3 regions of the Shewanella sp. LC6 genome follow, and region 2 is predicted to be linked to each of the others. Evidence: predicted binding sites of a transcription regulator. Region 2 holds the regulator's gene; each other region holds the start of a gene.

Region 1 (10,687 bases), 1.4 Mb from region 2:
TGTATCCAATACCCAATAAGGGATAAAGTTATTAATTTGTGACTTTTTAACGCGCATATTACCTAAAAAAGTATTATCCTTCGCACACTGTTTTATGACCTCTAATTAAAAATGAAATTCCCCGTTGTACCTGTATTTGTATTGATCCTACTTTCCTGTTTTACCAGCGCGATTTGGTTTATCTCCTCAGGGGAGAAAGACACGCGCCCAGAAACTTGGTCATCTTTTATTTATACCCATGGTTATGATTCTGGTAAGTATAAAAAAACTGATAATTTCAACAGCTATGAGGCCTGTCGAGACTTTGCCAAAGAGCAATCATCTTTTTACGATAACGTGCCTTGGGAATGCGGTCTAAAATGTGGTTTTGACTCCCGTAAACAGGGATTTCAATGCCAAGAGATGCGTAACGAGCAGTAAGGTTATGGTTCAGCCAAGGTTCAAGATATCCTAGGTAAGCTTAATTTCTAAGCAATACCTTTGGTTTTGTTGGTCATGGATGGATAATGGAATGGACCCATCCACTTTAAATCGGCCTCGCAATGGGCCACGATGTAGTCGCTAAAACTCATCAGAAAGAGGACGGGTCCACCTATGAAGATTACTACAATCGGTTTAGATATCGCAAAGTCTGTTTTTCATGCTGTTGGCGTCGATAAAGCAGGCAAGTTAATTAAAAAGAAAATGCTTAGACGCAAAGACTTGCTTCCCTTTATCGCGAAAATTGAGCCTTGCTGATTGTGATGGAAGCCTGTAGTGGCGCAAATTACTGGACCAGAGAATTTGAGCTGTTGGGCCACAGCGTCAAGTTAATTGCTCCTCAATTTGTCGTGCCTTTTCGGCAAGGTAACAAAAATGACTACAATGATGCTTTAGCCATCGCGGAGGCTGCGCAGCGACCCAACATGCGGTTTGTAAAACCCAAAAGCGTCGAGCAGCAAGATGTGCAACTGCTCCACCGAATGCGCGAACGATTAACTAAGCAATCAACAGCCTTAATCAACCAAGTGCGAGGTATGTTAGCTGAATACGGCATCGTGATAGCCAAAAGTAAATCGGCTTTTAAAGTACAGTTTCCTGAGATTTTGACTAACGAAACCAATGCGCTGACTACCAAAGGTCGAACAATTTTTTATCAGTTATATGAAGAGGTTACAGATATAGAAAGACGGCTTAAGGATTGTGATACCCAAGTACTCACTGAAACGAAAAACAATGTGATTTGCCAGCGTTTAGAGACTATCCCAGGTATTGGTCCCGTCACCGCTACGGCCTTTTATGCGGCTGCTGGAGAGGGTAAAGACTTCAGTAATGGTAGACACTTTTCAGCTTGGTGTGGCTTGGTTCCCAAGCAACACAGCAGCGGAGGTAAAGATAACCTCCTTGGGATAAGCAAGCGGGGAAATGCGTATTTACGTACCCTGTTTATTCACGGCGCCAGAGCGGTGTTGCAGCACAGTTGTCATAAACAGGATAAATTTAGCTGCTGGGCAATACAGTTAGCAGAGCGCCGAGGTTTTAATCGAGCCTGTGTGGCCGTCGCCAATAAACTCGCGAGAATGGCATGGGTTATCGCGGCGCGTGAGGAAGAGTATCGGCTTCCAGTATAGTACTGAATAGATTCAATAAACGTGAATAATTAACCAACCAGCAAGTTGCTAAGACACTTGATTTGATGATGAGACAGTCAGACTGATCTACTAAAAACCTTAGTCGGGCATAGGCTCATTACGAAGCCGCAGGGATGATAAGGACTGTAGAAGCAGATATCCATCAGGGCCAGAGGGATCCCTCAATAACAGGCCGGATATATGGGTGCAATGAACTCTTCTCAAAATCGTTATCGAATGTCTTGCAAACCGGATGGGTCCATATATGCACGATGAAAGCCAAACGACGATTTAAAAACCAACCGAGTTCTGGTGATTTTAATTTGGAGTTTATCTATGAAGCTAAAAACGGCCCCCATACGCCATGCAGTGATAACAAAGTTTACCTTATGCACTCTGCTCACACTCAGCACACTGATCAGTTTATCTAGCCATGCAGCGACACTGACGGCCGAACAGCAACAAGCAGTAAAATCGCACTTCGATAAACTGGCCCAGTCACAGCAAGTTGCAGAGCAACGCCTGACTGAGCAGCTCGATCAAGAATTTACCCGCCAATTAGCACAGGAGGAGCATCAGTTCATGCGCCAAACGTGTACCCAATACGGCATGACCTTCGACGTTACCAGTAACGCATGTTTGCGCTCTTAGGGCGAATTAAAACGGAAAACGCGCACTAAGCTCAGGATATTGCTGTCTTAAGTCTTTGGGTTTAGTGCTAAATTTTTTGCCTACGGGAGTCGCTTTACCCGAAGGCATAAAAGGCAACTCTTTACCCGTTCGGTCTTCGTATAATTGCCCTGCAATAAGATCGTAATCTTCAATAAAGGGATAGGCATAACCATCCTTTTCTGGCCATGCAGTTAACTTCGCTAACGAATCAGGCTGGGCAATCACAGCCTCATAACTGGCTTGTCCAAGTGAAATCAGAAAAGCGCGAAATTCGGCAAAGGCATAATCAGAATCACACCCCGTAATGATATAAGCCGCCCCCCAAACCGACCATAAATAACTTCGGCGCATCTGTTGACCAAACAGCTTATCAAAGACTTTTAGCTCTTCATCACTCAGTTTACTCAGTTTCAGCTTTAATGCCTCAACCAAAGACTCTTGGGATTGCGCTGGTTCACTGCGGGTCACTAAGTCCCAAAATTCTACTTCTGTCATCACTTAACCTAATTTAATGCCCAAGCAAAGGCGTATTCTACATGATAATACGGTTATGCTGGACTCAGTTCGGGGCATTTCCTACACTTGCTCCACTTCACATTAGCCAGTAACCCTAACTTTATGCCTAAACGCCTAATCCTATTGATAACCCTTTATACTCTGTTTGCCATTGTTGCCCTATTACGGGCTGTCGCCACCACCTCCTTCGATTTGTTTACCTTAGGTGTATTACCCGTTTTGTTTGGCATACTGACACAAGCACCTTGGTCTAGCTTAGTGCTCAAAATTTATATTGGATTACAAACCTTAGGCCTGTCAGCACTTGGGGTTACTGCCATTATCGCCTATCAGATTACACCTCAAGACGTTAAAGTGGTGGTAGAGGGTCATAACATCCCGATGTTACCGCTGGTGCTGTCTATCATTGCCCTGCTATTAGTACAGTATTGGATCGCATTTTCACGGGTAACCCGTGATTATTTAACTGCAAAATTGAAAGCTTGATTTAATGTGTTGCGAAGCAGTTATTTCTCGCCTAAGTTAACGCCTTTCTAAAAAAGCCCAATAGCTTGTGACTATGACTCATTTATCGCCTAACGAATTATCGATGCTTATTATTGAGCCATCGGAAACCCAGCGCCGCATTATCATCAAGCGCTTACAGCAAGAAGGCATTGTTAGCATCGAAAATGCTGCCAATATTGAAGAGGCTAAAGGACTCATTGCTCGACACAAACCCGATCTCATTGCCAGTGCAATGCATTTTGAAGATGGAACAGCGACCGAGTTTTTGAACTACCTGCGCAGCAAAAGTGAATATAAAGATATTCAATTTATGCTGATCTCAAGTGAATGTCGCCGTGAACAATTGGAGATTTTCCGCCAGTCTGGCGTAGTCGCGATTCTGCCAAAACCTTTTAATGCCGAACACTTAGGCAAGGCGCTAAATGCGACCATCGATTTGCTCAGCCACGATGAACTCGACTTAAGCCACTTCGATGTGCACGATGTACGCGTGCTTGTGGTTGATGACAGTCGCATGGCACGTAATGTGATCAAGCGAACTATTGGTAATTTGGGGATAAAACTGATTACCGAAGCAGAAGATGGTGCGCAAGCCATTGAATTAATGCGTCATAATATGTTTGATTTAATTATCACTGATTACAATATGCCCAGCGTTGATGGACTGGCATTAACGCAATTTATCCGTAATGAAAGTCAACAATCCCACGTGCCTATTTTAATGGTCTCGTCTGAGGCTAACGATACACATTTAAGTAATGTATCTCAGGCTGGGGTGAATGCCCTGTGCGACAAGCCCTTCGAACCCAAATTGGTTAAGCAACTCTTATATCAGTTGCTCGAAGAATAAAACCTAAGTCACGAATGGCGCAAATACCCTCCAATTTTGTTACTTCGATGACACAAGCCCGCAGCAAAGGGCTTTCCAACGCTTTAACCTTGTGGCATGTTAGGCTCGCTGACTTACATAAATCTACGGAAAGAAGAGACAATAAAAATGAACAAAACTGAACTTATCGCCAAAATTGCAGAAAATGCCGATATCACTAAAGCTGAAGCAGCACGAGCATTGAAATCTTTCGAAGCGGCGATTACTGAATCAATGAAAAACGGTGACAAAATCTCTATCGTCGGATTTGGCTCCTTTGAAACAGCGACTCGTGCAGCTCGTACTGGTCGTAACCCACAAACGGGCAAAGAAATCCAGATCGCTGAAGCCACTGTGCCTAAGTTTAAAGCGGGTAAAACCTTGCGTGATAGTGTGAACTAATTCGCTCGACATTGATTTTATAAAACGCCTCCTCTGTGAGGCGTTTTTTTTCCCTCACGAAAGCATAAAAGATGATTTTTTGCACAAACACAGTGCGTCCACCGCTCCATTTTTGAGCGCTTTAAAACATTTAATTAACATAAATTATGTAACCAGTTGTTTTTAAAGATGTTCAAATAATGGCATGTGATTAGCAACTCCCTTATCAGAAAAAACCATGATGCACCAATGCCGCCGTATTTAAGTGGCATGAGTGAATCGATAAATAAATCAATCGAGGGGATGAGTATGAGAAAATCACTGTACAGCGTTTTGGCATTATCGACGGGATTATTACTAACCACTAACGTCTTTGCGGCGGTATCCGGCAATATTGGCGGCACATCAAACTATCTATGGCGCGGAGTGACTCAAACCAATGATGCGGTGGCGATCCAAGGCGGTCTTGACTACAGTCATGACTCAGGATTTTATGCGGGTACGTGGGCATCAAATGTCGATTTTGGCAATGACACTAGCTACGAGTTAGACCTCTATGCTGGTTACGGTGGCAACATCACCGACGATCTCAGCTATGATTTTGGCTATCTCTATTATGCCTACCCCGATGCCGAAGGCAGCATCGATTTTGGTGAGCTCCACGGGGCTATTACCTGGAAGTGGGTCGAACTTAGTTATTCCCACGTGATCAATGCGGGTGATGACGTAGCGGCGGAACCACTCGATAACAAAGATATGAGTTATCTTGCCGCCACAGCATCTTTCCCTTTAACCGAGAAACTTAGCCTGTCATTCCACTATGGCTACTCCACAGGAGATGTGGTTGAAGCTTGGTTTGGTGAGGATAACTATGCCGATTACAACCTAACACTTAGTGCAGATACCAGCATGGGCACAGTCTCTTTTATGGTATCAGATACTGATCTGGCTGATGACGATGCTAAAATCGCTTTAGGTTACTCCTATAGCTTTGATTTATAAAATAAAGAACTAAGAAACACGCCGCGTTAATCGCGGCGTATTTTATTAAGCGATCACCGCCCGATTCGACTTACGTGCTAACACCATTTTCTCAATATATTCCACAATAGGCTCAGTTACCGAAATACCCGTAGTTTGCTCAATACCTTCGATACCGGGAGCTGAGTTCACCTCAAGGATCAACGGGCCACGATTCGAACGTAAAATATCCACGCCTGCAACGACTAATCCCATCGCTTTAACAGCGGCAACGGCCATCTTGCGCTCTTCTGGCGTAATTTTCACTTTTTCACCACAGCCGCCTAAGTGTAAGTTTGAACGAAAATCGCCCTCTGGCCCCTGACGCTTCATCGAGGCCACCACTTTATCACCCACCACAAAACAACGAATATCACTGCCGTTGGACTCTTGAATATACTCTTGCACCAAAATATTGGCTTTGAGCCCTAAAAAGGCTTCAATCACGCTCTCAGCGGCGGTTTTCGTTTCCGCTAATACCACCCCAATCCCCTGCGTACCTTCGAGTAACTTGATCACTAAAGGAGCACCGCCCACCATATTAATGAGATCAGGAATATCATTGGGTTTATTGGCAAATCCAGTGATAGGCATACCAATGCCTTTGCGTGAAAGTAATTGCAGAGCACGTAACTTATCCCGCGAGCGTGCTATCGAAATTGAATCGTTGGCGGCAAATACACCCATCATTTCAAACTGGCGCACCACTGCGCAGCCATAAAAGGTCACACTGGCATGAATACGCGGAATAATGGCATCAAACCCTGTTAATTCTTCTCCCTGATAATGAATGCTAGGTTTAACGGAATTAATATTCATGTAGCAATTCAAGGTATTAATCACCACAGCCTCATGACCACGGCTTTCGCAGGCGGCCACTAAACGTCGGGTGGAATACAATTCTGGAAACTGAGATAAAATACCGATTTTCATTACTAAATGACCAAATTAAACACAGTGATTGAAGCTCTGAGCACATTGCATCAGAAAGGGGCGCTGATATTTGTCTATTGCTCAGTGTAAAGCAAGAAAATATTCCTCACCAGACGAAAACCTAAGCCTTAGTCAAACGTAAGATAATCTTCACAATTTAGTGACTAACGGTGTAATGAACCTTGCTTCAAATTCGCTTGCCTCTAGAGGACGAGAAAAGAAGTATCCCTGTAATAGATTGCAGTGCCTTACTGTACAAAACTCCGCTTGCTCGAGGGTTTCAATTCCCTCGGCAACAGAGGTGACGTTAAAGCCATAGGCAAAGTTAAGCAACGCTGTGAGTAAACGAGTGTCCTTTTCGTCCTTATCGTAGGAAGCAATAAAACTTTTATCGATTTTTAACACGCTGATGGGGAACAACTTTATATGTTCAAGGGATGAAAATCCGGTACCAAAATCGTCCAACGCAAATCGCACTCCAAGTTGGGCTATTTTATCGAGGATCTTGGCATGTTCGTGGGGTTCTTCAATCAAACAGTTTTCAGTAATTTCCAACTCAAGTGCACTGGGCGCTAGCCCTGTCACGTTAAGAACATGGGCGATTTTCTCATATAAGTTGATATGCCCAATTTGAGATGCAGATAAGTTCACTGCAATGGTAAAGCGATGCCCTGTTGATGCTAATTGGCTCAGCCAATATTGGGCCTGTCGGCAGGCTTCATACAATACCCAGTCACCGATTTCTTCCATTAACCCAATTTCTTCCGCTATGGGCAGAAATTGGTCCGGAGAAATCAAACCATCTTCGGGATGCTGCCAACGAATTAACGCCTCCATTCCCACCATATGGTGTGTTTGCGCGTCAACTTGCACCTGATAATAAACCTTAAACTGATTCTGCCTTAAGGCCATTTTTAAGCTGGACTCGATATGATTGCGGTAGCGGACTTCTTTATCTAGCGCCTCGGAATAAAACTGGATCTGATTGCGCCCCATTTTCTTAGCACGATACATGGCGATATCGGCGCATTTCATTAACTCAGAGCTATCGGAGGCGGCTTCATTATAAAATGCCACGCCAATACTGGCGCCAATCATCACATCGTTATCTCCAAGGCAAAACACTTCTTCAAAAGCTTTAAGTAGACGGTTAGCCACTATCATGGGGAAATATTTGTAGTCATTGTCAGTCACTAACACCACAAATTCATCCCCGCCTAAACGAGCAATGACGTCACCATCCCGTAACACGGCACTGAGTCTAGATGCGACTTTCACCAACAAAATATCACCAGTCTGGTGACCTAACGTGTCATTAATCGCTTTAAAATCATCAAGATCAAGTAAAATCACGGCTAAAAAATCATTACTGCGTTTTGCTCTTGCAATGGCGCGATTTAAACACAGCTCAAATCCATAACGATTCATCAACTTGGTGAGTGAATCGTGCTCCGCCAGTTCTTTCAGTTTCTGATGGCTATTTCGTAGGGCAAGTGCCATTGAGGCGCGCTGTTTAGCGTAACGAATTGAACGACTCAGGATTCTTGAGTTAACTTCATCTTTAAGTAAGAAATCTTGGGCACCTAACTCAATACAACGCTGAGCGAGTTTTTCATCTTCGTAACGGCTCAACATCACCACCACAGTTTGATCTTGAGTCATAGAATTGAGCTTGATAAGCACTTCTAAGCCATTAGCATCGGGCAATAGGTAATCGAGTAGAATCCCGTCAAAATGACGCTCCAAGGCAAGATTCAATCCATCAAAAGCACAGTTTGCCTCAACCACATTAAAAGCTAACTTGGACTGTCGTAGCGCTCGAATAATAGCGGTTCTATCAACTTCATCATCATCGATAAGTAGTAAATCCATATACACATCCTATACGCTTGGAAGCTCAACGATGCGCCAGTAGCCTTCCAACATATTAAAAATATTGTGGAAACCATCTTTAATATCTGTTTTAACCATGTAACCAGCCACATGGTGACGGTAGGCTCTCATCCGATCTTCATCGGTACTAGAAGTCGTCAGCATAAACACAACGGAAGAAGACAACGTCGGATCAGAACGAATATGTTCAAGAAATTCAAAACCATTCATTCTGGGCATATTGAGATCGAGCAAGATCAAGTATGACCCCTTGATAGCGTTGGTATGCGTCAGAATTGAAAGTGCTTCAAGCCCGTCCCTCGCTCGCACAAGAGGATTAAGCAAACGCAGTTGCTTCATCGACCTCTGCACCGCCATATAATCCACATCATCATCATCAACTAACAGAATGGTCACTTGTTTATAGTCATGGCTATTACTCATACCGCCTCCTTGTTGACTATGTGCATCGGCCAGCTAAACCTAAAGCAACAACCTCGCCCCGCTGATTCAAGTAGAATTTCTCCCCCTAGACTTTCAACCGTCTTTTTGACAAGCGACAATCCCAAACCGCTTCCCTCGACTTCATCTCTTGGTCTAAGAGTTTGAAACATTTCAAATACTTTCTGGTGAAACGGGGCAGAAATTCCAGGTCCATCATCAATCACGCTAAACCAGTAATAGTGGCCTTTTGTTTCACATTGCACCTTAAGTACACCACCACCTCTATCATGGTGTTTAATGGCATTGCTAATTAAATTCCGAACGACTAGTTCTAAGAGCGTTTTAACCGTTTTAAATCGTGGAAAATTACCTTCGATGACCAATTCAAATCCCTGAGGCGGAGCGACCAAAGCGAACATATCTTCGACCAGTTGTCGACAATCAGTGTCAACCATTTCAATATCAACACGCCCAATGCGTGAAAACGTTAACAACCCGTCGAGTAATAACACCATTCTCTGGATACGATTCTGAATTAAACCTAAGTATTTTTGGACATTTTCATTAGTGTTATCAGCAAGATCTTCACTTAACCAATGGGTTAGTTGCTCAATACCTCTGAGGGGCGACTTCAAGTCATGGGAAGCAATATAGGCAAATCTATCTAGCTCTTGATTAATACGCTCCAACTCTGTCGTATGCTCGATACGCTGCGCTTCAATCCGCTTACGTTCAGAAATATTATTGATCGTCGTTAAAATGTAGATCCCATTACTAAAGTGAATAGGAGTTAATCCGACCTCGATCGCCAAACGTGTACCATCTTTGCAGCAACCAAACAGATCATCCCGCATCGACATATTCTTCGCGATGGGATGAAGCAGGTAATGAGATAGATGCTTTTTATGAATTTCCCTAAGCGATTCAGGTAGTAACATATTAATTGAACGTCCAAGTAACTCCTCCCTCGTATAACCAAAAAGCCTTTCGGCATGGGTATTGACTAAGGTAATCGCGCCTGTTTTATCAACCATAAACAGTGCACTCGGAGAAGCCTCGATGACTAGACGAAAGCGTTTTTCATTGGCAATTAATTCGGCGGTTAACATTGACTCTTGGTAACGGTTACGAGCCATACTGATCACTGCATAAAGTAAGGCAAGAATAAAGGCGCAGCCAATCACTTGCAGCCACATACTTTGGGTTTGCTCTGCAATTGAAATAAAGCGCGACTCAGAAGAAACATCTATTCGCCAAACTTGCCCTTCCATGTTTTCTAGTTTTGATTGATAAAAAACATCCTTCGGAGAGGGAAGCGCTTTGTGGGAACTAAACATTAAACTGGCATGATTTGCCTCTGAACCATCATAAATGGCAAGTTTTAGACCGGAAAAACGTTTTCCCATAATGCCCTGCATTAAATTATCCATCCGAAAAGGTGCGTAAACCACACCTATCGCTTGCTGTAGACGTTCCGCTTCTGTCACGGGTTGACCATGATAAAAAGGAACATACATCAATACACCAGCCTGAGAATTATCGGGTGTTTCCTGCACTAAGGTAACTTTGCCAGACACCTTAACTTGTCCCGAAGCAATAGCGTTTAGAATTGCAGTGCGACGAGTTGATTCGGAACACATGTCAAAACCAAATGCCCGTTGATTTCGCCAGTCGAATGGTTCTAAATATTTGATAACACAGTAAAGCTCTCTATTACCTGTGGGAGTGACGCGAAAATCAGTAAATCCCTCCTCTCGGACTTGCTGGGTAAATTGATCCAAGATAGTAGGCGTAACTAACTCAGCATAACCAATACCTTGAATTCCTGGGTAATAATCAGATAAACGAGCATTGGTTACATAGG
Region 2 (10,687 bases):
AGAGAATGCTTATATACTGCGATTTTTCATGGTGTTTTTGGCGATTTACCACGCCCTTTGCCTTTCAAAGGCAAATCTCATCAATCATGTTATGAGGTCATAATGATGAAGCCTTCTCTGATTAAATCATTGCCAGCATCTAAGCTTGCTATTGTGGTTATGGCTAGCGCCTTGATTGCCTCAGGCTGTTCGACTGTCAACCCCTATACCAACGAACAACAAACGGCAAAAGCGACTACGGGGGCGCTAATTGGTGCCGTTGCTGGAGCTGCCGTTGGTGTAGCCTCGTCAAGTAAGAGTGACCGCGGTAAAGGAGCTTTAATTGGTGCAGCCTCTGGCGCCGCCCTAGGAGGTGGTATTGGCTACTATATGGACGTACAAGAAACCAAATTACGCCAACAACTCGCTTCCACGGGAGTTAGCGTAACTCGCAGTGGTGACAATATTATTCTTAATATGCCAAATGAAGTGACTTTTGGTGTGGATCAAACCGAGCTGAGTGAGGGTGCTAAGCGGGTACTGAACTCTGTTGCGCTAGTGGCGAAGGAGTATAGTAAGACCCAACTTAACGTGTTGGGTTATACCGACAGCAGTGGCTCAGATTCATACAATTTACGTTTATCACAGGTACGAGCCAGCGAAGTAGGGAACTACTTGATGAGTAAAGGCGTGGCTGCTGCTCGCGTAAAGTCTAAGGGAATGGGTGAATCGAGCCCAATCGCATCCAATGCGAGTGCCGAGGGACGCGCGCAAAACCGTCGTGTGGAGATAGTGTTGACCCCAACGGGTCAATAATCATTCATCAAGGTTAAAGTCGCCTGCGGGCGACTTTTTATTTTATCGTAAGGGACAAATTGTCCTTCCGTTATCTATCTTCAGTGATCTTGTCCGCAATCATCTCTATTGGGGCTTATCAGGCGAGTATTCGACTTGATCCTGCCGGTATTTTCCCGTTTTGTATGTAGTTAGTTAAATTAGGATAACTATTTCGCAGAGCCAAAGGAGAGCAATTATGGCAAAACAGGGCTTAGTACTGGCATTCAGTTTAGGGACTACAGTGATGGCAGGGATGGTACAAGGTGCGCCAATAAACACTGAGGCGACAGCCCCTATTGAACTAAGAGCCGCGGGCAGTTTAAAGGCGGCGATGAACGATATTATTGCGGCTTACCAAGCGAAATCCCAAGCTAATGTGGCAGCGCAGTATGCGCCTTCGGGTTTATTGCTTAAGCGGATCCAAGAGGGGGAGCGAGTTGATATTTTTGCCTCGGCGAATATGAAACACCCACAGGCCTTAGTCGATGCGGGAGTGAGTCTACAGGTGCAAATGTTTGCCCGTAACCAGCTCTGCGCCATTGCTCAAGCGGAAGTGCCACTCACTAGCGCGAACTTATTAGATACCCTGCTCGCGCCGCAAACTAAACTCGGGACTTCGACGCCAAAAGCCGATCCCGCTGGCGACTACGCTTGGGCAGTCTTTGCGAAAGCCGAGGCCTTAAAAGCTAATGCAAAAACTACATTAGAAACCAAAGCCATGCAGCTAACGGGTGGGCCTGAGAGTGCTAAACCGCCCAAGGATCGTAATCCCTATGCTTGGGTGATGGAAAATAAGCAGGCGGATGTGTTCTTAACCTATTGCATCAATGCGGTGCTGGCACAAAAAGAAGTGCCTAGCCTTAAGATTGTCGATTTACCGCCAGAGTTAGCCGTTGGTGCCGACTATGGCCTATTGGTGTTAAAGGATGCCAATAGTGCAGCCGCACCTCTGGCCGAGTTTATTTTATCCCCAGAGGGACAGGCTATTTTGAGCAGTTATGGTTTTCAGCCGCCTAAAAAATAATGTCTAATGGACTCATTAAAAATGGCGCTAAATGCGCCATTTTTGTTGCTCGCTTTAGCAAGGCTTAGGCCAGTGCTAGTGCTAGTGCATTAAATACAACGTCGCTAATCCGAGAAAGGCAAACAGACCTATCACATCGGTGACTGTGGTGAGCACCATACCGCCCGCCAACGCCGGATCTACTTTTAAGCGCTTTAAGATCAGCGGAATACTGGCGCCTGCTAGTCCTGCGACTGTCATATTGATGAGCATTGCACCGCCAATCAGGCTGGCAAGCGCCATATCATCTTTCCAAACTAATACCGCGATAAACACTAACATCGACCACATTAAGCCATTCAAAAAGCCAATCGCGAGCTCTTTGCCTATCAGCCAGCGGGCATTACTTTGGCCAATATGGCCTAGGGCTATCCCGCGGATTACTAGGGCCAAGGTTTGATTACCTGCGACGCCGCCCATGCTCGGTACAATCGTCATTAAAATCGCAATCGTGGCAAACTGTTCAATAGTGCCCTCAAACATATTGCTGACAGAGGCCGCCAGCAGAGCCGCAAATAGGTTGATAGTGAGCCAGAGCGAACGGCGGAAGGTACTTTTGAGTACTGGGGCGAAGGTGTCTTCATCATCGTCCATCCCCGCCATCCCCATCATAGAGTGCTCGGCGTCTTCACGGATAACATCCACCACGTCATCGATGGTGATCCGGCCGAGCAACTTGCCCTCACTATCGACCACGGGCGCTGACACCCAGTCATGGCGCTCGAACAGTTGTGCCACTTCACTGTCGGACATGCCCACGGGAATGCTCTCGATATCGGTATCGATAATGCTGCTGATATGAGTATTGGGATCGCAGGTGAGCAGATCCGCAAGTTTGACCCCACCAAGCACGCGATCGTGTTTATCCACCACGTATAAAGTATCGGTAGTGTCGGGCAGGTTGCCCCGTTGGCGCAAATAACGCAGTACCACATCGATATTGACATCGGGTCTTAAGGTTACTGTGTCGGTGTTCATTAAGCTGCCTGCGGTCTCATCGGGATAAGAGAGCGCTTGCTCGACTCGCTGGCGGTTTTGCAGACTCATCGACTGTAATACTTGTTTATACACAGTATCTGGCAGGCTTCGCAGAATATAAGCCAGATCGTCCGTATCCATGCTGGCGGTAGCCTTGGCGACTCGCTCTGGACTCATGGTGCTGATCAGCGGGTCTTTTAACTCTTCGCTGAGTTCATCGAGAATATCCCCGAGCTGATCTTGATCGACGAGTTGCCATAACACTTGCCGAGCTTTGGGAGGTGACGATTCTAAAATCAATGCGATATCTGACGGCGCCATATTTTGTAGCATTTGCCTGACATGCACAAACATACCACTGTTGAGGGCTTGACTCAGTTGGTCGAGGCGGTGTTCGGCTTGTAAACTGTCTGAGGCTTCTACAGGCATGTTTCCTCCATGGCGGCGGTGGATGGGTTGGCGTTTAGCTATTGAGGACTTAAGCCAAAGCGCAGCAGTACATTGTAATTTAGCGCACGGGAGGGCGTCGAGTCACAAATGTGTTTTACTGGTATAAGGTGCTGAAATCAAAACCAAACAGGATACTGAATACCGGCAGGGATCATCGAGATGATACCATCAGCAGGCTTCGTCAAACTTAGCGTCGATAAGGGCACAAATGGCATTAAGTGCAGGCTCGGCATCCGGGCCTTCGGCGATGAGGGTGATGGTTTTACCCATGCCCGTCTCGAGCATGAGTAGACCCAATACACTGGCGGCAGAGGCCTGTTTTTCACCTTGGATCAGCGTAATGCTGGCATCAAACTCAGAGGCCAATACCACGAGCTTTGTGGCGGCACGGGCATGTAAGCCGAGTTTATTGCAGATGGTGACTTGGCGCTCAAGTTTTGGCATGGCTCAACTCTCGATGGCGCGCATTGACTTTATGTTTGCCATTACTAAAACGTTTAGCTAGTTGCTCGGCTACATAGACTGAGCGGTGTTGGCCACCTGTGCAACCAATCGCAATCGTCAGATAGCTACGATTATTGCGCTCTAAATGCGGCAACCAGGTTTCGAGCAAATTCTCGATTTGCCAGATGAACTTATTCACCAGTGGCTGGCGATTTAAAAACTCCGCTACGGGTTCATCTAAACCGGTGAGAGGTCTAAGCTCCGGTTCCCAATGGGGATTTGGCAAAAAGCGCACATCAAACATAAAGTCAGCTTCGGTCGGCATACCATGCTTAAAACCGAAAGACTCGAAGTTGATCACCAGTTCCTTATCGACACTGCCAAGGAGTATTTGCCGCACTTGGTCGCTGAGTTCATAGATATTCAGATTCGAGGTATCTATATAGTGATCCATCTGCTGTGACAGCGGCTCCAGCAATTTGCCTTCAAGTTTGATGGCTTCTTGCAGTGACACTCGGCTCTTAGATAAGGGATGTAAGCGCCGCGTTTCGCTATAGCGTTTTAGCAGCACTTTATCGCTGGAGTTTAAGAAGAAGCTGGTGAGTTCAGTGCCCGTAGGCAGGCTGGCAAGCTGTTTAACCAGCACTTTGTCTTGCTCTGGTAAATTGCGCACGTCAACACTGATAGCAACGAGATCGTTACTGCCTTTGAGCTGTTCAAGCAAACTGCCAATCAAAGGCAAAGGCAAATTATCGACACAATAGTAGCCGAGATCTTCAAGCACTCTAAGTGCGACCGATTTGCCTGAGCCTGAACGCCCTGACACTATGACCAGTTTCATCCAATGATTACCTGATAGAGTTCCGTTTCATCATGCGTCTTGCGCAATTGTTTTAATATTTGCTTGTCACTGAGCTTTTCAGCCATGCATGACAAGGTACTTAGGTGCTGCTGACATTGGTCGGCAGGCACGAGTAGTGCAAATAAAATATCGACGGGTTGTTTATCGATAGCATCAAAGGCTATCGGCTCCTCACATTTTATCAATATCGCTATGGGTTGTGTTATATCGGTTAATCGACCATGTGGAATGGCGATACCGTTACCTATACCTGTGCTACCCATCTTTTCGCGCGCCACGAGGCTTTCGAAGATCTCTTGAGATGAGAGGGTGGGGTACTGGGCAGCGGCTAAGTCGCTGATGAGTTCCAGTACCTTTTTCTTACTGCCCGGAGTGGCGCAGGTTGTGCACTCCGGCCGCAGTATGGTACGAAGTTCCATTGCTAGTGTTTTGTTAACTTCTCTTTGTGTTTAATAACCTGACGATCAAGTTTATCAATCAGGACGTCTATGGCAGCATACATATCTGCATGCTCTGAAGTCGCGAAGACTTCACCACCGGTGAGGTTGATTCTCGCTTCGGCAATCTGTTGCATTTTCTCAACATTGAGCACAACGTGCACATTATTGATCTGTTCGAAATGACGTTCAAGTTTTGAAAACTTTTCCTCAACATATGCCCGTAACGATTCAGTAATCTCGATATGGTGTCCACTTAGGTTTATTTGCATAGAAACGTCCTCCGATACTCACAATAGGCTATAAACTTTTACGCTGATTGGAAGGGGGAATAAGCATCGCTTCTCGGTACTTCGCAATGGTTCTGCGCGCAACGTTAATTCCCTGTTCTGCCAGAAGTTGAGCCATCTTGCTGTCGCTTAATGGTTTTTTCTGGTTTTCCGCTGCAACCAGTTTCTTAATGAAAGCTCTGATTGCTGTGGATGAGCACTCACCGCCATCATCCGTCCCGACGTGGCTTGAGAAGAAATATTTTAGTTCAAAAAGTCCTTTTGGGGTATGCATGTATTTTTGAGTCGTCACCCGTGAAATGGTGGACTCATGCATTTCTACCGCTTCGGCGATATCGTTAAGGACCATAGGTTTCATGGCTTCTTCGCCATATTCGAAGAAACCCTGTTGGTATTGCACTATGCAGTTTGCCACCTTGAGCAGTGTTTCGTTGCGGCTTTCAAGGCTTTTGATAAACCATTTAGCCTCTTGCAGATGGCCACGAATAAATTGGCTATCAGCTTGATTTTTTGAACTTCGGGCCATTGCTGCATATTGCTGATTTACGTTGATTTTTGGCATGCAGTCAGGGTTTAATTCGACCACCCAACGGCCGTTTTTCTTCGACACCGATACATCGGGGATCACATATTCTTCATCGACAGGGGTGATGAGTAAACCGGGGCGAGGATTTAAGGTTTGGATCAGCGCAATACTGTCCCTTAACTCGTCCTCTTTCAGTTTGGTCTTACGCATTAACAGCCTAAAGTCGCGAGCGGCGATCAGATCTAAATGATCTTTGATCAACATGCGGGCGTTTTCGAGGTGTGGAGTATCCGGCGAGAAGTGGGAGAGTTGAATAAGCAGACATTCGCTTAAATCCCTTGCCGCGACACCAACGGGGTCGAAGTGTTGAATACGCTTGAGCACGGCTTCAACTTCGTCGAGTTCAATCTCGGGATTGCCCATGGCTTCGAGGATATCTTCAGTGCTTTGAGTGAGATAACCTTGATCGTCGATGGCATCAATAATCGCGGTGGCAATGGCTAAATCGGTTTCAGAGAAGGGCGTGAGGTTTTTTTGCCATTCTAAATGTTCGTACAACCCCTCGCTAGTTTCCCCTTGGAAGGGCATGTCATCTTCACGGCTAGCGCCAGAACCTGAGTTTGGCGATGCGGTAAAGACTTCATCCCAAGTGGTATCCATGGGTAACTCTTCGGGCAGAGATTCTTTGGTCAGCGACTCGGCAATGTCCACGGTGGAATTATCTTGTTCCTGTGGTTGGGCTGTCGTTTCGCTAAAGTCGGTATCGGCGATATCTTGCTTACGTTCGCTAGGCGCGTCAAATTGCTCCTCTTCCAGCTCGAGAAGAGGATTAGAGTCTAAGGCTTGCTGGATTTCTTGTTGCAGTTCCAATGACGACAGTTGCAGCAGGCGAATGGCCTGCTGAAGTTGTGGCGTCATGGTTAACTGTTGACCCAGTTTGAGCTGGAGTGACGCTTTCATGTTACCGCTGATCCCTAGGTTATTATTGTGAGTTTAGGTCGCTTGATATCATATGGATGGAGCCTAGCGCTCTCAAATTCAAGGCTTATTAGCTTTGTTTTAGTAACTATAGCCTGAATTGTTCACCTAAGTACACAGCCCTAACTTGCTGATTGTCTAAGATCTCTGCGGGTGTGCCCTCGGCAATAAGATTACCGTGACTCACAATGTAAGCATGTTCACAGACGTCTAAGGTCTCGCGCACATTGTGGTCAGTGATCAGTACACCAAGGCCTCGGCTCTTAAGCTGCTCGATAATTTTCTTGATATCGATAACGGAGATCGGATCAACGCCCGCAAAGGGCTCATCAAGCAGAATAAACTTGGGGTTGGCCGCTAAGGCGCGGGCAATTTCGACGCGGCGACGTTCACCGCCCGATAAGGACATGCCTTGGCTGTCACGAATATGGGTGATATGGAACTCTTCTAGCAGTTGCTCTAGTGCTTCTTCGCGCTGGTCACTATTGAGCTCTTTACGGGTTTGCAGTACCGCCATGATGTTGTCGTGTACGGTTAATTTACGAAAGATACTCGCTTCCTGTGGTAGGTAACCAATACCTTTGCGGGCACGCAGATGCATAGGATCGGCGGTTAAATCATCATCGTCGATAAAGATATGGCCTTTATCGCTTTTAACTAAGCCCACGACCATGTAAAAGGTGGTGGTTTTACCCGCACCGTTAGGGCCGAGTAGACCGACGACTTGACCCGTTTTTACTGTCAGGCTGACATCTTTGACAACCTGGCGGCTTTTATAACTCTTGGCGAGATTCTGTGCTTTTAAGGTGATTTGGGTCATTTAGAATCCTGTTTTTTCACAGGTTTATCTGTTGGTGTATTTTTGAGTTCTTCCTGATAATTATCAGGTTGAATAATGGTAATTACGCGATCATCACCATTGCCGCTACTTTCGGCGATCAGTTTTTGCTGAATAATATCGTAACGAATTAAATTGCCTGTAACTTGACTACCCGCTTGGTCTAGGGTCGCTGTACCAGTTAGGGTCAACGTCCGAGTGGCCATTTCATAGCGAATCTCTTTGGCGCTAGCAGATGCAGGGCGGCCATCATCAAGGATTTGGCTGTAGGTTGCTGGATTTCCTGTAGCCAGTAAGACTTTACTATTTTCGCCTTCGACAGAAAATGCACGGAGTTGATCCGCATGGATTTTAATTGAGCCTTGAACAACTTCAACGGGACCGAAGAAAATGATCTGATTGTTTTTAATGTCCGCAGTTTGACTGACGGCTTTAATTTTCACTTCTTGCTGTAAGTCACCGATCTTGGCGAAGGCATTCATGCTTATCATTAGCATTAGGCTGGCAAGTAATATGTTATTTTGCTTCATAGGTTCCTACTACCTGACTGGTCAATTGCACTTCCTGCGCGTTAAGGTCGGCATAAAGGCCTTGCCCTTGAATATTAAAATCTTTCCCTGTGACGTAAATGATGCGGTCAGAGGTCATTATCATTGTGTTGAGATCGAGTTCTAAAAAACTGGTGGACAAGGTTTGTATCGGTTCACCAGGGCTGATGGCATCGATAATAACATTATTTTCTAATACAACCTTGCCAGTATCTTTGTTGAGTCGACCTTGATCGGCTCTGATCTGCCATTTTGCTTTACCTTGGTCGGGATACACAAGATAGACAGGCTGAATAAAGTCGGTTTGGTTTTTAAGCTCATAGTGTTCCATGTGCTTTGCCGTGACGCGACTATTGACTTGTCCTTGCTCGTTAAACTCGATGCTGCGCAGATCTTCGATAATGTAGTCGGGTCTGTTTGTATCGTTCAGGCTGCTATCGGTATCGCCACCGCGTTTTTGTTGGACCTGCCAATACAGCACTAGTGCAGTACCAAAAAAAGCAATAATGGCGAGGGTCACACGACTCATATGCTCATCCCATGGGCTGAGGTAAATTTGTTTTGACTCAGAAGTAACAGATCTGTCAGCTCTCTGAGCGCACCATGACCACCATTTAACTGGGTCACAAAATGGGCGTGTTGGCGCACATAGGGATGTCCATCGGCGACACAGACGGCAAGACCGACGACATTCATCACTGGCAGGTCGACAATATCATCACCGATATAGGCAACTTCTTCTGGTGTGACATTGTAGAGCGACAGCAGTTCTTCATAGGGGACAAATTTATTATCCACACCTTGATAAATATGGGTTACACCGAGGGCCGTCATGCGGTTTTCAACAATTTTAGACTGGCGGCCTGTTATCACGGCCAGATTAAAGCCACTGGTCAATAAAGAGCGCACTCCATAACCATCGCGGGTATGGAAGGCTTTGAGCTCCTCACCCGAGTTGCTTAAATAAATGCGGCCGTCAGAAAATACCCCATCCACATCGCAGATCAGCAGTTTAATTTTTTGCGCTCTTTGCCACACATCATCGCTGATCGGGCCGTAAAATCCTTGCTGTGGCATTAAATGACTCCCGCTTTAACCATATCGAGCATATTGAGCGCACCGACAGGATGATTGTCTTTATCTATCACTATCAGGCCGTTGATATTTTTTGAGTCCATCACTTGCAGCGCCTGTGCTGCCAAGACGTTTTCAGTAATTGTGACACAGTTTCGCGTCATCACATCGGCGATAGGCGTGGTGCGTAGGTTGACTTGGGCATCGATAACGCGGCGTAGGTCGCCGTCGGTAAAAATACCCACGAGTTTGTTTTGTTCATCGATCACCGCCGTCATGCCTAGGCCCTTCTTGGAGATTTCATACAGGGCATCGGTAATACAGATATCGTGTTTGACGAGTGGCAAGTCATCGCCGCTATGCATGACATTACTGACTTTTAACAGTAGCTTACGCCCTAGGGCACCGCCTGGGTGAGACATGGCAAAGTCTTCCCGAGTAAAGCCTTTGGCTTGCAGCAGCGCAATGGCCATCGCATCACCCATCACTAAGGTTGCGGTGGTGCTCGAGGTTGGCGCAAGCCCGAGCGGACAGGCTTCTTCAGGCACTTCAATACATAAATGAATTTTGGCCAAACGTGCCATCGTGGACTCCGGTTTGCCAGTCATAGCAATCACGGGAATGGCTTTACGTTGGATAACAGGCATCAGTGCGAGGATTTCGCTCGATTCACCCGAGTTCGAAATGGCGAGGATAATATCATTATCAGAGAGTACGCCTAAGTCGCCATGGCTGGCTTCGCCAGGATGCACAAAGAAGGCTGGGGTGCCAGTGCTGGCGAGGGTAGCAGAGATTTTATTACCAATATGGCCAGATTTCCCCATCCCCATCACGATGACTTTGCCGGTGCAGTTGAGGATTAACTCGCAGGCTTGGGCGAATTCAACGGAATCGACATATTGATAAAGATTGTCGAGGGCCGATTTTTCAATATCGATGACTTTACAGCCCCACTGGCGCAATTGTGATTGGTCTACCATGTCTATCTCTCTTCTTGCATTGTCTTTGTCGCCCCGTCTGGGATTGGAATAGCACAATTTGGTACGCGATAAAGATGATAAAATTAACGGCTTGTTACTTTGAGTCGCATGCTATTGTTTAAGCTCTGCGCCTAGGCATTAGGGCAGAATATATCGTTTAGCCATTGAATGCCTTGAGCAATATCATCGTCTTTGGTATTTCCCTTTTGCCACCCGCAGTGAGTAAGGTAACTATGATGGCCAGTTTGATGCTTAATTGCAGAACTCAATAGCGTTTTTAAGTTAAGTTGTACTCACATTATCTTTGTATCAATTAGCTTATGTCTTGACCGTTTACAAAACCATTTTGCTAATTTATCAACACTGCTGAAAACATTAAGTAACACTTTAGCTTCACAGAGCG
Region 3 (10,687 bases), 730 kb from region 2:
CCAAGCATCTTTATAATCTTCAAAGATAATTTTAAGTAATAACTGCACAATACGCCGTTCAGTGGGGGTAAATTCCCGCCCTTCAATCTTGGCGTGGAAACGGCCATCACCACCAAAAAAGTTATCCACCAAAATAAATACCAGTCGCGCTTCCATGGTAATCAGCGCAGTACCTTTTAGGGGGTGGAAACGTACCATGTTCAGACTGGTTGGGACGAATAGGGTATGTACGTACTCACCAAACTTGAGCATTTGCACGCCGTTGATCGACACTTCGGCCGCGCGACGCATCATGTTAAACATGCTGATCCGCAGGTGACGGGCAAAACGCTCATTAACAATTTCGAGCGTGGGCATACGACCACGCACAATCCGATCTTGGGAAGAAAAATCGTAGGAACGAGCCTCCTGCCCAGCGGCATCAAGCTCATCATCCTCTTCGACATCATCGACCCCGTGTAAGAGCGCATCAATTTCGTCTTGGCTTAATAAATCACTCACAGTATTGTCTTCGCCTCTTTAAGGTGCTGAAGATGAAAGGTTATTGCATGACAAAACCAGTAAAGAGCACTTTTTCAACGACTTTACGTCCCGTTACAGATTGCAACGTGTTTTGTACGCTCAACAGGGCTAATTGTCGTAATTCATCTTTACCCGCCTGTGTACTTAGCTTTTGCACATCGGCACCACTAAAAGTGGTTAGCAGCGCATCTTCAATCAATGGAATGTGCTTTTGGGTCAACACATCATCATCTTGACCTCTGACCATAAGTTGCACTTTGATTTCGACAAGCCGAGCGCGGTCCGGTCCTGGAAGGTTAAATAAAAATGGGCGAGGCATCGGCACATAAGCTGCCAATGCCGGCTCAGCAGCCGGCGCTGCCGTTTCGGTTTTAGCACCTTCGGCCTCGACAGGAGCCTCTTCACTACTTCCAAGGAAAAACCAAAGCGCGCCACCAATTAATAGCGCAACAAAGACACCCACACCGATAAAAATAAATAGCTTCTTTTTACTTTTTGGTGCTTCAGTACTTTCAAGTTCTAGTGATTCTTCCTTGGCCATTTTCTGTTCTCTTTAATAGGCTAAATTTGGGAATGGGATTAAGGCTCAGTTTATAATCCACTTTGTTACTATAGGTTACCTGCTTAAGCGTAATAATCTATACCCGAATTTAAACTAGTTGCTTGATTTAAACCTAAATCGAGTTCTTCTGCCGAGAAATCATCCACATTTCCACCACTTGAACCGCCACTGTCTGCAAATCCTCCCTCACGGCGTTGTCCTTGGTCACCTTGAGAGACGTGACTGTCAGCGAGTTGCATGCCTTGTTCTTGTAATAATTCACGTAAACGAGGAATCGCTTGCTCAACCACATCGCGGGTCTGCGCCTGAGCAACATGGAATTGTACTTGCGTCTGCTCACCATGAACTTGTATTTTCACTATCATGTGTCCAAGTTCGGGTGGATCTAGGCGAATTTCCGCCTGTTGAATACCTTGGCTAACCATAGTAACAAGCTGCTGTTTCATCACAGGAGAAAAGCGCTGGATCATTTCCTGCATCTGATTTTGGTTTTCAACGCCTTGACGTAAGGAAAGATGAACCTGTGGTATCTCTTGGCGTTGAATTTGCTGGTTAGCTAAAGAGTGTTGTATCGATACCGCTTTAAAATCAGCAGGCTTAAATTCTGTAACAGATTCTTCATGGCCAGTATCGAGCGAAGATAAGGCGTTTTCTTGCCGCGAATCCAGTGTGACGGCTAACTTGGCATCTTTTAACAATAATCCTGCCGAAATTTCGGCGCGTGAAGGATTGTCGTCAATAGCATTAGGCTCAACCGAAACCGCACCTAAGGCATTAAGCTCTTTAGTCGTAGAGTTTAATATCACGGCATCAGCATCGGTAACTGACACATTAGCTGTATTGACTGACGGTGACTGTCCAACCGTTGGCGCAATCGTTTTATCAATTGATGGGAGCGACAGATTTATCGACTTATTGCTTAGTTCAGCCTCTTTCACCTCTAACTTGTTAGCTTCAGAGATAGATTCCCCTTCAATCGGTAAAATGGGGGGTTCTGGCGGTTTAACCCATTTTTCAGTTCGCATCTCTGCAAGCATTGATGCATCATCTATAAGCGTATCATCGGTCGAAGCGCCAGTCTTATCCACAGTTTCAGTATTCGCCGTTGCAATCAAACCTACAGTATTAATAGGGGGTGCCTGCCTAGGTGCAATATCTTGCAGAGAGGAGGCTATATTTTCTTGATCACCAGATATCTCATCTTGCTGAAATCCCAATGGTTGATTTTGTGGTAATTGTTGCAGATGTTCGACCACATTAGCTTGATCTAAAACTTGTTCACCTATTGTTTCATCTAATGAGTCATTCGTTAAGGTAGCTTCATGCGACTGTGCAAATTTCGCTAGATCATCTAAAAAAGTTGGCTTGATAGTCTCTTCCGTTGGTAAAGCGCCATCCTCTGTTGCAGGGGCTAAGATGCTAGCGGCATCTTCTGTCGTTAATTGAGCTTCAAGCGGCAAAGAGTCGCTAGGAGCGGCCGCTTTTTTCATCTCGTTTGCCATGCCTATTTGAGCAAAAATCAAGCTAATATCAGCTTCATCATCTGCACTAGTGTCATCAATATCTGTTTTCTGTTTTGTCGATTTGGCAGAAACATCTGGAGAAACATTGGTGTTAGTCGAGGATGAGCTAATAGATGTCACTGAAGCCAAAGCGGCAGAAAAGTCTTCACTATTAGCATCTTGCCCCAATATTTTACTTGAGCCAGCACTATTTTTCGCATTAGATACTAATAGGATATTGTTCATTTGTTGCATAAAAGCTCCTAAACATCCGCCCAGAGGAAAAAGAGCGTGGGCAAACGTCAATTTATACGGCTTTGGCTATATCTGGCATAAATCAAGCAAATAAAATGCCAACAAATGGATATTAAAAATTCGAGTATTATTGATTGTCGGATTGGTTAATTACTTCTTACGACGGAAAAATTGCTGCGAAGCAAATTCATCCGTCATTTTTTGCTCTTTTTTGAGCTCAATGACTTGGCGCTTTTTCTCTTTATTTTCTAACAGTAGTTCTACAGCCTTACGTTTTTTTTGTTTTTCTAGCCAGTGCTGCTGACGGTAGTGTTTCTGCTTTTCACCATCGGCTACGACACGATTTTGCTGAGCAATAGCCTCATCGATTTGCCGAATAAAACGATGGAATTGGTGGTAATGACTCGCACTAATGGCCTGCCCCTGCTGCGACTGCATCTGCTTCATATAATCCAAGCGATAGTTATTTAGCGCATCAAGCTGATTTTGGCGCTTTTGGCACTCAAGTTGTGCCGACTTTAGCAGCAGCGCAGCCTGTTCCTCGGCATCGAGGGCTAACTTTAATACGAGTAATAGGGGATCGGCATTCGCCATAACGGCCTCAATTATTTACATTGCGCAGCGAGTTGCCCGAGCAACATTTGACTATCAGCAAAGCTAAAGGCATCACGCATGGTTTGCCGCAGAAAAGCGTTCATTGCAGGTTGTAGACGTATCGCATTATCAATACGAGGATCGCTCCCTTGTGCATAAGCGCCAATCGAAATCAGATCCTTATTCTGCTGATAAAGGGAATAGGTTTGCTTGACGCGGCGCATGGCCTCAAGATGTTCATTGGAAATCACCATTGGTGCCACACGGCTAATAGAAGCCTCAATATCAATGGCAGGATAGTGCCCAGAATCAGCAAGCGATCGAGAAAGCACAATATGGCCATCGAGGATAGCCCGAGAAGCATCAGCAATTGGGTCCTGTTGATCATCACCCTCGGTCAGCACAGTATAAAATGCGGTGATAGACCCCTGTCCAGGACCGCCATTGCCCGCCCGTTCAACCAGACGCGGCAATTTAGCAAATACCGACGGTGGATAGCCTTTAGTGGCTGGAGGTTCACCGACAGCCAAGGCAATCTCACGCTGCGCTTGGGCGTAACGAGTCAGACTATCCATTAATAACAACACGTTATAACCTAAATCTCGAAAATACTCGGCGATACGAGTCGAGGTTTCACAGGCGCGAAGACGCATCAGCGGTGAAGTATCGGCGGGTGCCGCCACCACAACAGAACGCGCTCTGCCCTTTTCACCTAGGATCTCTTCAATAAATTCTTTGACTTCGCGGCCACGCTCCCCAACGAGCCCCACCACAATAATGTCTGCGGTCGTGCCCCGGGTCATCATACCTAACAGCACACTCTTACCCACACCCGAGCCCGCAAACAAGCCCATACGTTGTCCCTTGCCAACAGTTAGCATGGCATTGATGGCGCGTACGCCCACATCGAGTGGTTCAGTGATCGCACGGCGAGAAAGTGGGTTGATGGCGTTACTGTGTCTTGGTGCCTGCTGTTCAGTAGATAACGCGCCGAGGCCGTCTAACGGCACACCATTACCGTCGAGCACGCGCCCTAACAGGGATAAGCCCACATTCAGACCCGCCTGCTCTCCAAGGGGAACAACCCGCGCACCAGGTAACACGCCACGCAGCTCTTCAATTGGCATGAGATATAATAATTCATCATCAAAACCAACGACTTCGGCAATTAACTCTCCAGCCATGGTCTCAATAGAACACAAACTACCGACGGGTGCTCGACAGCCACTTGCCTCTAAGGTTAAGCCGACAACGCGCACTAATTGCCCACAGGCAACGGCGCGAAATGGGGGCACTTTATTGATGCAATGATTCAGTTTATTCAGCAGTTGATGGCGGCGATTGTGCATCTTGCTCTCCATCAGCTTGCGGTTGTGCTAACAGTTCATTATCGTCCAGTGTTGATTTAGGGGCGATTTTAGCGGCATTTTCGTCATCAAGAGCAGCTTGTCGCTGTTGTTGCTGTAACGCTAAGTGAGATTGCTGATTACGCAGCGATTCAAACACGGCATCAATCCGTGAGGAAAGGGTTAAATCCACCAACGAGCGTTGGCTACTGATAATACAATCCCCCACCGTTAAGCTAGGATCGGCCTCTAATTGCCACTGATTACGGTTCAATTGGGTACTGGAATATAAGGTTTCAACCAAGGCAACATCATCAGGATGCATACGAAGGTTGACGCTTTGTTCCTTAATCGGGAGAGATTCGACCCCTAAACGCAATGCGGACAGGATTTGCTCGGGATGAGTTTTGAGTTCATGACCAATCACAGATTTCGCCAGTGCCATAGTGAGCGTCATTAAAGAATGCTCAATGTCGCCATCGAGTAATTGCAGTGGTTTTTCAAATTGGCTTAACAGCTCCTCAAAGCGGCAAAGCAATGATTTAGCTTCAGCAAGACCTGCTTCTAAGCCCTGTTCATGCCCCTGCGAAAAGCCTTCTTTATGGCCTTGTTCAAGACCTTCTAGTCGACCTTGTTCTAGGCCCTCGCTATAGCCTTGCGTTTTACCCTCATCAAAACCTTCAGCTTCGGCTTGAGCACGAATATCTTCGATTTCTGCCATAGTCGGCGGCGAAATCGTTTCGATGACTGCCGCTTTGGGTACTTGTTGGGCGCTATAACCGAATAGATTAGAAATACTATCGTCTTCGGCTTCTGTCACATCGGGCAATTGCCAATGGCTAAACTCAAGCTCAGCGTCGCTGACCACCCTGTGGGACAATTTATTGTCGCTATTGTCGCTCCGATTAGAGGAACTCATCGCCACCACCGCCGCCTAACATGATCTCACCACTGTCACTTAACCGACGTGCAATTGACAGAATTTCTTTTTGGGCGATTTCCACTTCGCTGATCCGTATTGGGCCCATCGCCTCTAAATCGTCACGCAGCAACTCGGCTGCCCGTTTCGACATATTGCCTAAAATCTTATCTTTGAGCTGATCGTCTGCGCCCTTCAGCGCCTTCATTAATACATCCTGCTGCACTTCACGCAGTAAGGTTTGAATACCACGATCGTCCACATCGATAAGGTTTTCAAATACAAACATCAAGTCTTGGATCTGCTGCGCCATTTCCTCGTCGGTTTCGCGCATGGTTTCCATTAACTGACTTTCGACACCGGTATCGAGGTAGTTCATAATGTTGGCCGCCGCCTTTAGGCCGCCCATCTTCGCTGCTTGCGCGCCACCTTGGCCGGCGAATTGTTTCTCCATGATGTCGTTTAATTCTTGCAATGCTGCTGGTTGCAGTTCTTCAAGATTGGCGATACGCATCATTAAGTCTAAGCGGGTATTCTCAGGGAACTGGCCGAAAATTTCTGCGGCTTGATCTGGCTCTAAATACGATAAAACAATGGTTTGGATCTGTGGATGTTCGTTTTGGATGATAGTCGCGACTTGGCGCGCATCCATCCATTTGAGGGAATCCAAACCTTTGGCGCCGCTGCCCATGATAATTTGTTCAATCAAATTACCGGCTTTGTCTTCACCTAGAGCCGCCGTTAACGCCTTACGAACGAACTCTTCGCTGTTAAAGCCAATGGAAGAATACTTTTGAATATCATCGAGAAACAGCTTATGCACCCCGATGACTTTTTCCTGACCAAAGTCTTCCATGGCCGCCATTGCCATACCCACTTTTTGCACTTGTTTAGGTTCTAAGTGCTTTAAAATAGAGGCGGCATCGGCTTCACTCAAACTTAACAGTAAAATCGCCGTTTTTTCGATGCCACTGAGATCCTTAATATTGAAACTTGAGGTTTCAGCGGCGTCTTTTGATTTATTCTCAGCCATTGTCTTGTAACCAGTTTTTCACGACTTGGGTTGAAAGCTCGGGCTCATTGGCCACAAGCGCACGGATAGCTTTAATCATATCATCATCTTTATGCAGATTAGGGATAAGAATTGAGCCATCGTCGGCATAACTATACTCTGCTTCTTTGGTATTGAGCATCCCTAAGGTGTCAGCAGCATATTGATCCTCAATCTCGGCGAGCTCATTACCCAATCTTGCATCGTCTGGCATGTTAACGCTATCAGGATAGATTAAACGTTTGAGCATTGGGCGCACCACAGCAAGGATCAGCACTAAGATAACTAAGGCACCAATACCTAACTTTACTGCACGCCAGAACCAAGGCTGTTCCCAAAGCTCAGGCGCAGGTACATCTTCAACCAATTGATCCATAAAGGGAACAGTGACTACCTCTAAAACATCACCCCGCTGCGCGCTAAAGCCTACCGCGCCTTCTAATAAACGGCGGATATTCGTCAGCTCTTGTTCGGTACGGGCAACGCGTGCCACTTGGCCATTTTCACCCGCAGCGCCCGGTTTAAAGTCTACGGCTACAGACACACTGACGCGGCGCACTACGCCAATTTGCTGACGGGTATGGCTGATGGTGGTGTCTAATTCAAAATTACGAGTGGCTTCGCGGTGCGAGTTACCTGCGGTAACACTTTCGGTTGCTTTATCAGCCTCCTGAGGAATATTAGATTCCATCGGAGGTTGGTTCGATAATGCGCCAGGGATCCCCCCGCTCGAACCACCAGTAGAGTTATTCTCGACCGTCATTTCACTGCGTAGTGACGGTAAATCTGGATTAAACCGTTTGGCCGTTTGTTCAACGGCGGTGAAATCCATGCTCACGTCCACTTGGGAGGTGAAATTATCAGGCCCGAGAATAGGCGATAAAATCGAATCAATCTTGGTGCGGTATTCGGTTTCTTTTTGCTGTACCAACTCAAGCTCACGACGAGCTCTAGCAGAAACACCATCTTGGCTACCGGAGTTTAGTAAGCGACCATTAGAATCGGTTACCGTGACGCGTGAAGGCTCTAAGCCCTGAACCGCAGAAGCGACGATATCAACGATGGCATCAACTTCACCTTGGCCTAAGCCACCACGGCGAGTGTTAATTACAACTGTTGCACTTGGCTGAGAAGTATTACGGGCAAATACGTTTTCTTTGGGGAGTGCCAAAATCACTTTAGCGCGGCTTACGCTTTGTAACTGTTCAATCGCGCGGGCAAGGTTTTCTTCTTGGCTATGCTTGAGGCGAGCCTGTTCCATTCTTTGGCTCACACCAAAACCACTGTCTTGGGTAAGAAAGTCTTGGGTCGATGCAGCAGGACTATTAACCCCTGCACGGCTAAGCATCATTTTGACTTCTTGGTATTTATCTTCTGGCACTTTAACAACATCAACTTCGATCTGATATTTTATCTTGTTTTTATCAAGTACATCGAGTACTTGCACCATTTCCTGAGTTTCCATTTTACCCAATGGACGGTACTCAGGCTCCTGTGCCCAGATCATGACAAACACGGCTAACGCCAAACAAATGGCGAGGGCTAAAATCATGGTGATTTGACGCATCATATCGACGCCACCGAGACTCCCCAGCACGCCGGATTTATTTTCCTGTTGGACCCCTTGGTCCATTACGCCGGCATTCGATCCGACAATCATTTCTGTGCTCACGATTCGTACCTGCTAATTGCGTTATTCAAGGCCTAAACAGGCATGCTCATTATTTCTTTATAAGCTTCAACGAGCTTATTGCGCACTTGGACAGTGGCTTCAAAGGCAACACTGGCCTTTTCGCGGGCGATAACAGTATCAGACAAGCTCACGGTGGTATCACCCATTTCTAAGCGAGTCGAGAGGTTAGATGAGGTTGACTGCAAACCACTCACATTACCAATGGCTTGTGAAAGTAGCTGGCCGAAGTCAGCACCACTGGTGTTATTCACTTGCTGCACAATATTATTAGGTGAAATCCCAAAAGAAGGTTTGATTTCACCTTGAAGTGACTGCATTTCTTGCAGTAATGAATTCGCGCCAATTTGCATGTCGTGCTCCCCATCGTCGAGTTATTGACGATTAAACTCTCAAGATAACGAGGATATGCAAAACTACGGCCAAGTTTTTACTCAGCCGTGTTAAAAAGAATTGAGGGAGTCGTCAGATATGAAATTGCCAAAGGGTAACCAGTGGCAATGGTGCTAGAAAGGTTGCAAAACTCGACTTAGTTAGGCAATTGAATCCCCATATCGCGCATTCTGGCCATCTTGTATCTTAAGGTGCGTGCGCTGATCCCAAGTTTTTCGGCAACCAACTTACGGCTGCCTTGGCATTGCGCTAGGGTTTCGAGAATGATCACATGTTCCTGCGCCTTTAACTCTTCACCTAACCCCTCTGGCTCACTGCAATATTCAGCATCATCGGATGATAACGGCACATCTTGAGCATCAATAATAATGTCATTGGCAGTAATCACCGTACCTGATCGCAAAATCAAGGCTCGCTGCACAACGTTATCGAGCTCTCGCACATTACCTGGCCAGCGATGGCCAAGTAAACGGCGGCATGCGGCCTCATCAAATTCGGGTACGTCGATGATACTCAGTGCCTTTGCGTGTTTTGTGAGTAAATGCCGAGCTAAGGGTAAAATATCCGCAGGGCGTTGATTCAGTGCAGGCCACGTCAGTGGAAACACGTTAATACGATAATAGAGATCTTCCCGGAATTGCCCTGCGGCAACCACGGCTTTTAAATCACGATTTGAGGTTGCCAGCACTCTCACATCCAGCTTGATGGTTTTACGGCCGCCTAACCGCTCTACTTCACGCTCTTGCAATACGCGCAGCAGTTTGGCCTGTAACCCTAAATCCATCTCTGAAATTTCATCGAGTAATAAAGTTCCGCCCTGTGCTTGTTCGAATTTACCGGGGCATGCCTGATAAGCACCGGTAAAGGCGCCCTTTTCATAACCAAATAAGGTCGCCTCGAGCATATTCTCGGGGATGGCCGCACAGTTGATGGCCACAAATGCTTGGTCGGCACGGCTGCTATGTTGATGAATATAACGGGCTAATACTTCTTTACCCGAGCCGCTTGGCCCAAGGATCATCACAGAAGCATCGGATGCTGCCACCCGCTGTGCCAGAGACAAGAGCGCAAGACTCTTTTCATCGGCAACTACAGGTTGATCGCTATTTTGTTTGAGTGGTAAATAGCGGGAAACTTGATTGAGCAATACTTCTGGAGCAAAGGGTTTAGCCAAATAATCGACGGCGCCCAATTTAATTGCACTGACAGCACTACCAATGGTGGCATATGCCGTCATCAGCAACACTGGCAGCTTGGGGTGATGTTGCTGTAAGTAATTTAATAAGCCTAAGCCGCCAATGCCCTGCATCTGCACATCGCTGATCACTAAGTCAAACTGATGTTGCTTCAATGCGATAATGGCTTCCTCGCCGGAGGCCACATCGATGCAGTCGTATTGCGCCAACATTAAAGTATCGAGCAAAGCCTCACGCAGGGACGCATCGTCTTCGACTAAGAGTAATTTGGCTTCAGACATAGGGTTTCTCCAGCAGCAATACTGCAGCCGATTTCGCCTGCGGGAAGGTTAGCGACACAGTACAACCTTTATTAGGCATACAACTCAATTGGATTTGTCCGCCATGATTGCGAACCACTGACTGCACAACGGCTAAGCCTAAACCTGTCCCCTGAGCTTTAGTGGTAAAGAAAGGTTCCAGCACTTTTTGCTGCATTTTGGCATCCAATCCTTTGCCATTATCGATGACATTGAGATGTAACTGTTCATTGCTATCATTAGCAACGATTTGGATCTGCGTTGCCCCTGCTTCAAGACTGTTCATCACCAGATTATTCACGGCTGAACTGAGCGCGTTCACATTCGCCAGCATTAAACCGTTGGACGCATTGGTGAC

What was found. The regulator sigma-54, encoded in region 2, starts transcription at its own class of promoters, with help from an activator protein. The targets are predictions, from matches to a motif close to GTTGGCACGNNNNTNGNNT.
Region 1: FJD32_RS20015 (TorF family putative porin) is a predicted target of sigma-54. The motif match lies at 4,754-4,772, and genes of this name have one in related genera.
Region 3: FJD32_RS07055 (flagellar hook-length control protein FliK) is a predicted target of sigma-54. The motif match lies at 2,926-2,944, and genes of this name have one in related genera.

What each region holds. Positions count from the first base shown of each region.
Region 1 covers NZ_CP043902.1:4,465,050-4,475,736, forward strand. Annotated here, with positions in the region: gene FJD32_RS19980 (hypothetical protein) at 112-420, shown strand; partial or broken gene FJD32_RS19985 (IS110 family transposase) at 595-1,610, shown strand; gene FJD32_RS19990 (hypothetical protein) at 1,947-2,261, shown strand; gene FJD32_RS19995 (DUF4240 domain-containing protein) at 2,268-2,777, opposite strand; gene FJD32_RS20000 (hypothetical protein) at 2,901-3,284, shown strand; gene FJD32_RS20005 (response regulator) at 3,358-4,155, shown strand; gene FJD32_RS20010 (HU family DNA-binding protein) at 4,252-4,575, shown strand; gene FJD32_RS20015 (TorF family putative porin) at 4,864-5,556, shown strand; gene rimK (30S ribosomal protein S6--L-glutamate ligase) at 5,602-6,507, opposite strand; gene FJD32_RS20025 (GGDEF domain-containing response regulator) at 6,658-8,379, opposite strand; gene FJD32_RS20030 (response regulator) at 8,389-8,823, opposite strand; gene FJD32_RS20035 (CHASE domain-containing protein) at 8,820-10,687, opposite strand, start outside.
Region 2 covers NZ_CP043902.1:831,249-841,935, forward strand. Annotated here, with positions in the region: gene FJD32_RS03735 (OmpA family protein) at 103-795, shown strand; gene FJD32_RS03740 (molybdate ABC transporter substrate-binding protein) at 1,013-1,840, shown strand; gene mgtE (magnesium transporter) at 1,922-3,286, opposite strand; gene FJD32_RS03750 (HPr family phosphocarrier protein) at 3,476-3,751, opposite strand; gene rapZ (RNase adapter RapZ) at 3,738-4,592, opposite strand; gene ptsN (PTS IIA-like nitrogen regulatory protein PtsN) at 4,589-5,032, opposite strand; gene hpf (ribosome hibernation promoting factor) at 5,035-5,322, opposite strand; gene FJD32_RS03770 (RNA polymerase factor sigma-54) at 5,351-6,826, opposite strand; gene lptB (LPS export ABC transporter ATP-binding protein) at 6,933-7,664, opposite strand; gene lptA (lipopolysaccharide transport periplasmic protein LptA) at 7,661-8,212, opposite strand; gene lptC (LPS export ABC transporter periplasmic protein LptC) at 8,199-8,759, opposite strand; gene kdsC (3-deoxy-manno-octulosonate-8-phosphatase KdsC) at 8,756-9,307, opposite strand; gene FJD32_RS03795 (KpsF/GutQ family sugar-phosphate isomerase) at 9,307-10,284, opposite strand.
Region 3 covers NZ_CP043902.1:1,556,981-1,567,667, reverse strand. Annotated here, with positions in the region: gene fliM (flagellar motor switch protein FliM) at 1-501, opposite strand, end outside; gene fliL (flagellar basal body-associated protein FliL) at 542-1,063, opposite strand; gene FJD32_RS07055 (flagellar hook-length control protein FliK) at 1,147-2,841, opposite strand; gene fliJ (flagellar export protein FliJ) at 2,992-3,435, opposite strand; gene fliI (flagellar protein export ATPase FliI) at 3,447-4,784, opposite strand; gene fliH (flagellar assembly protein FliH) at 4,753-5,700, opposite strand; gene fliG (flagellar motor switch protein FliG) at 5,687-6,733, opposite strand; gene fliF (flagellar basal-body MS-ring/collar protein FliF) at 6,726-8,411, opposite strand; gene fliE (flagellar hook-basal body complex protein FliE) at 8,456-8,794, opposite strand; gene FJD32_RS07020 (sigma-54 dependent transcriptional regulator) at 8,971-10,311, opposite strand; gene FJD32_RS07015 (ATP-binding protein) at 10,304-10,687, opposite strand, start outside.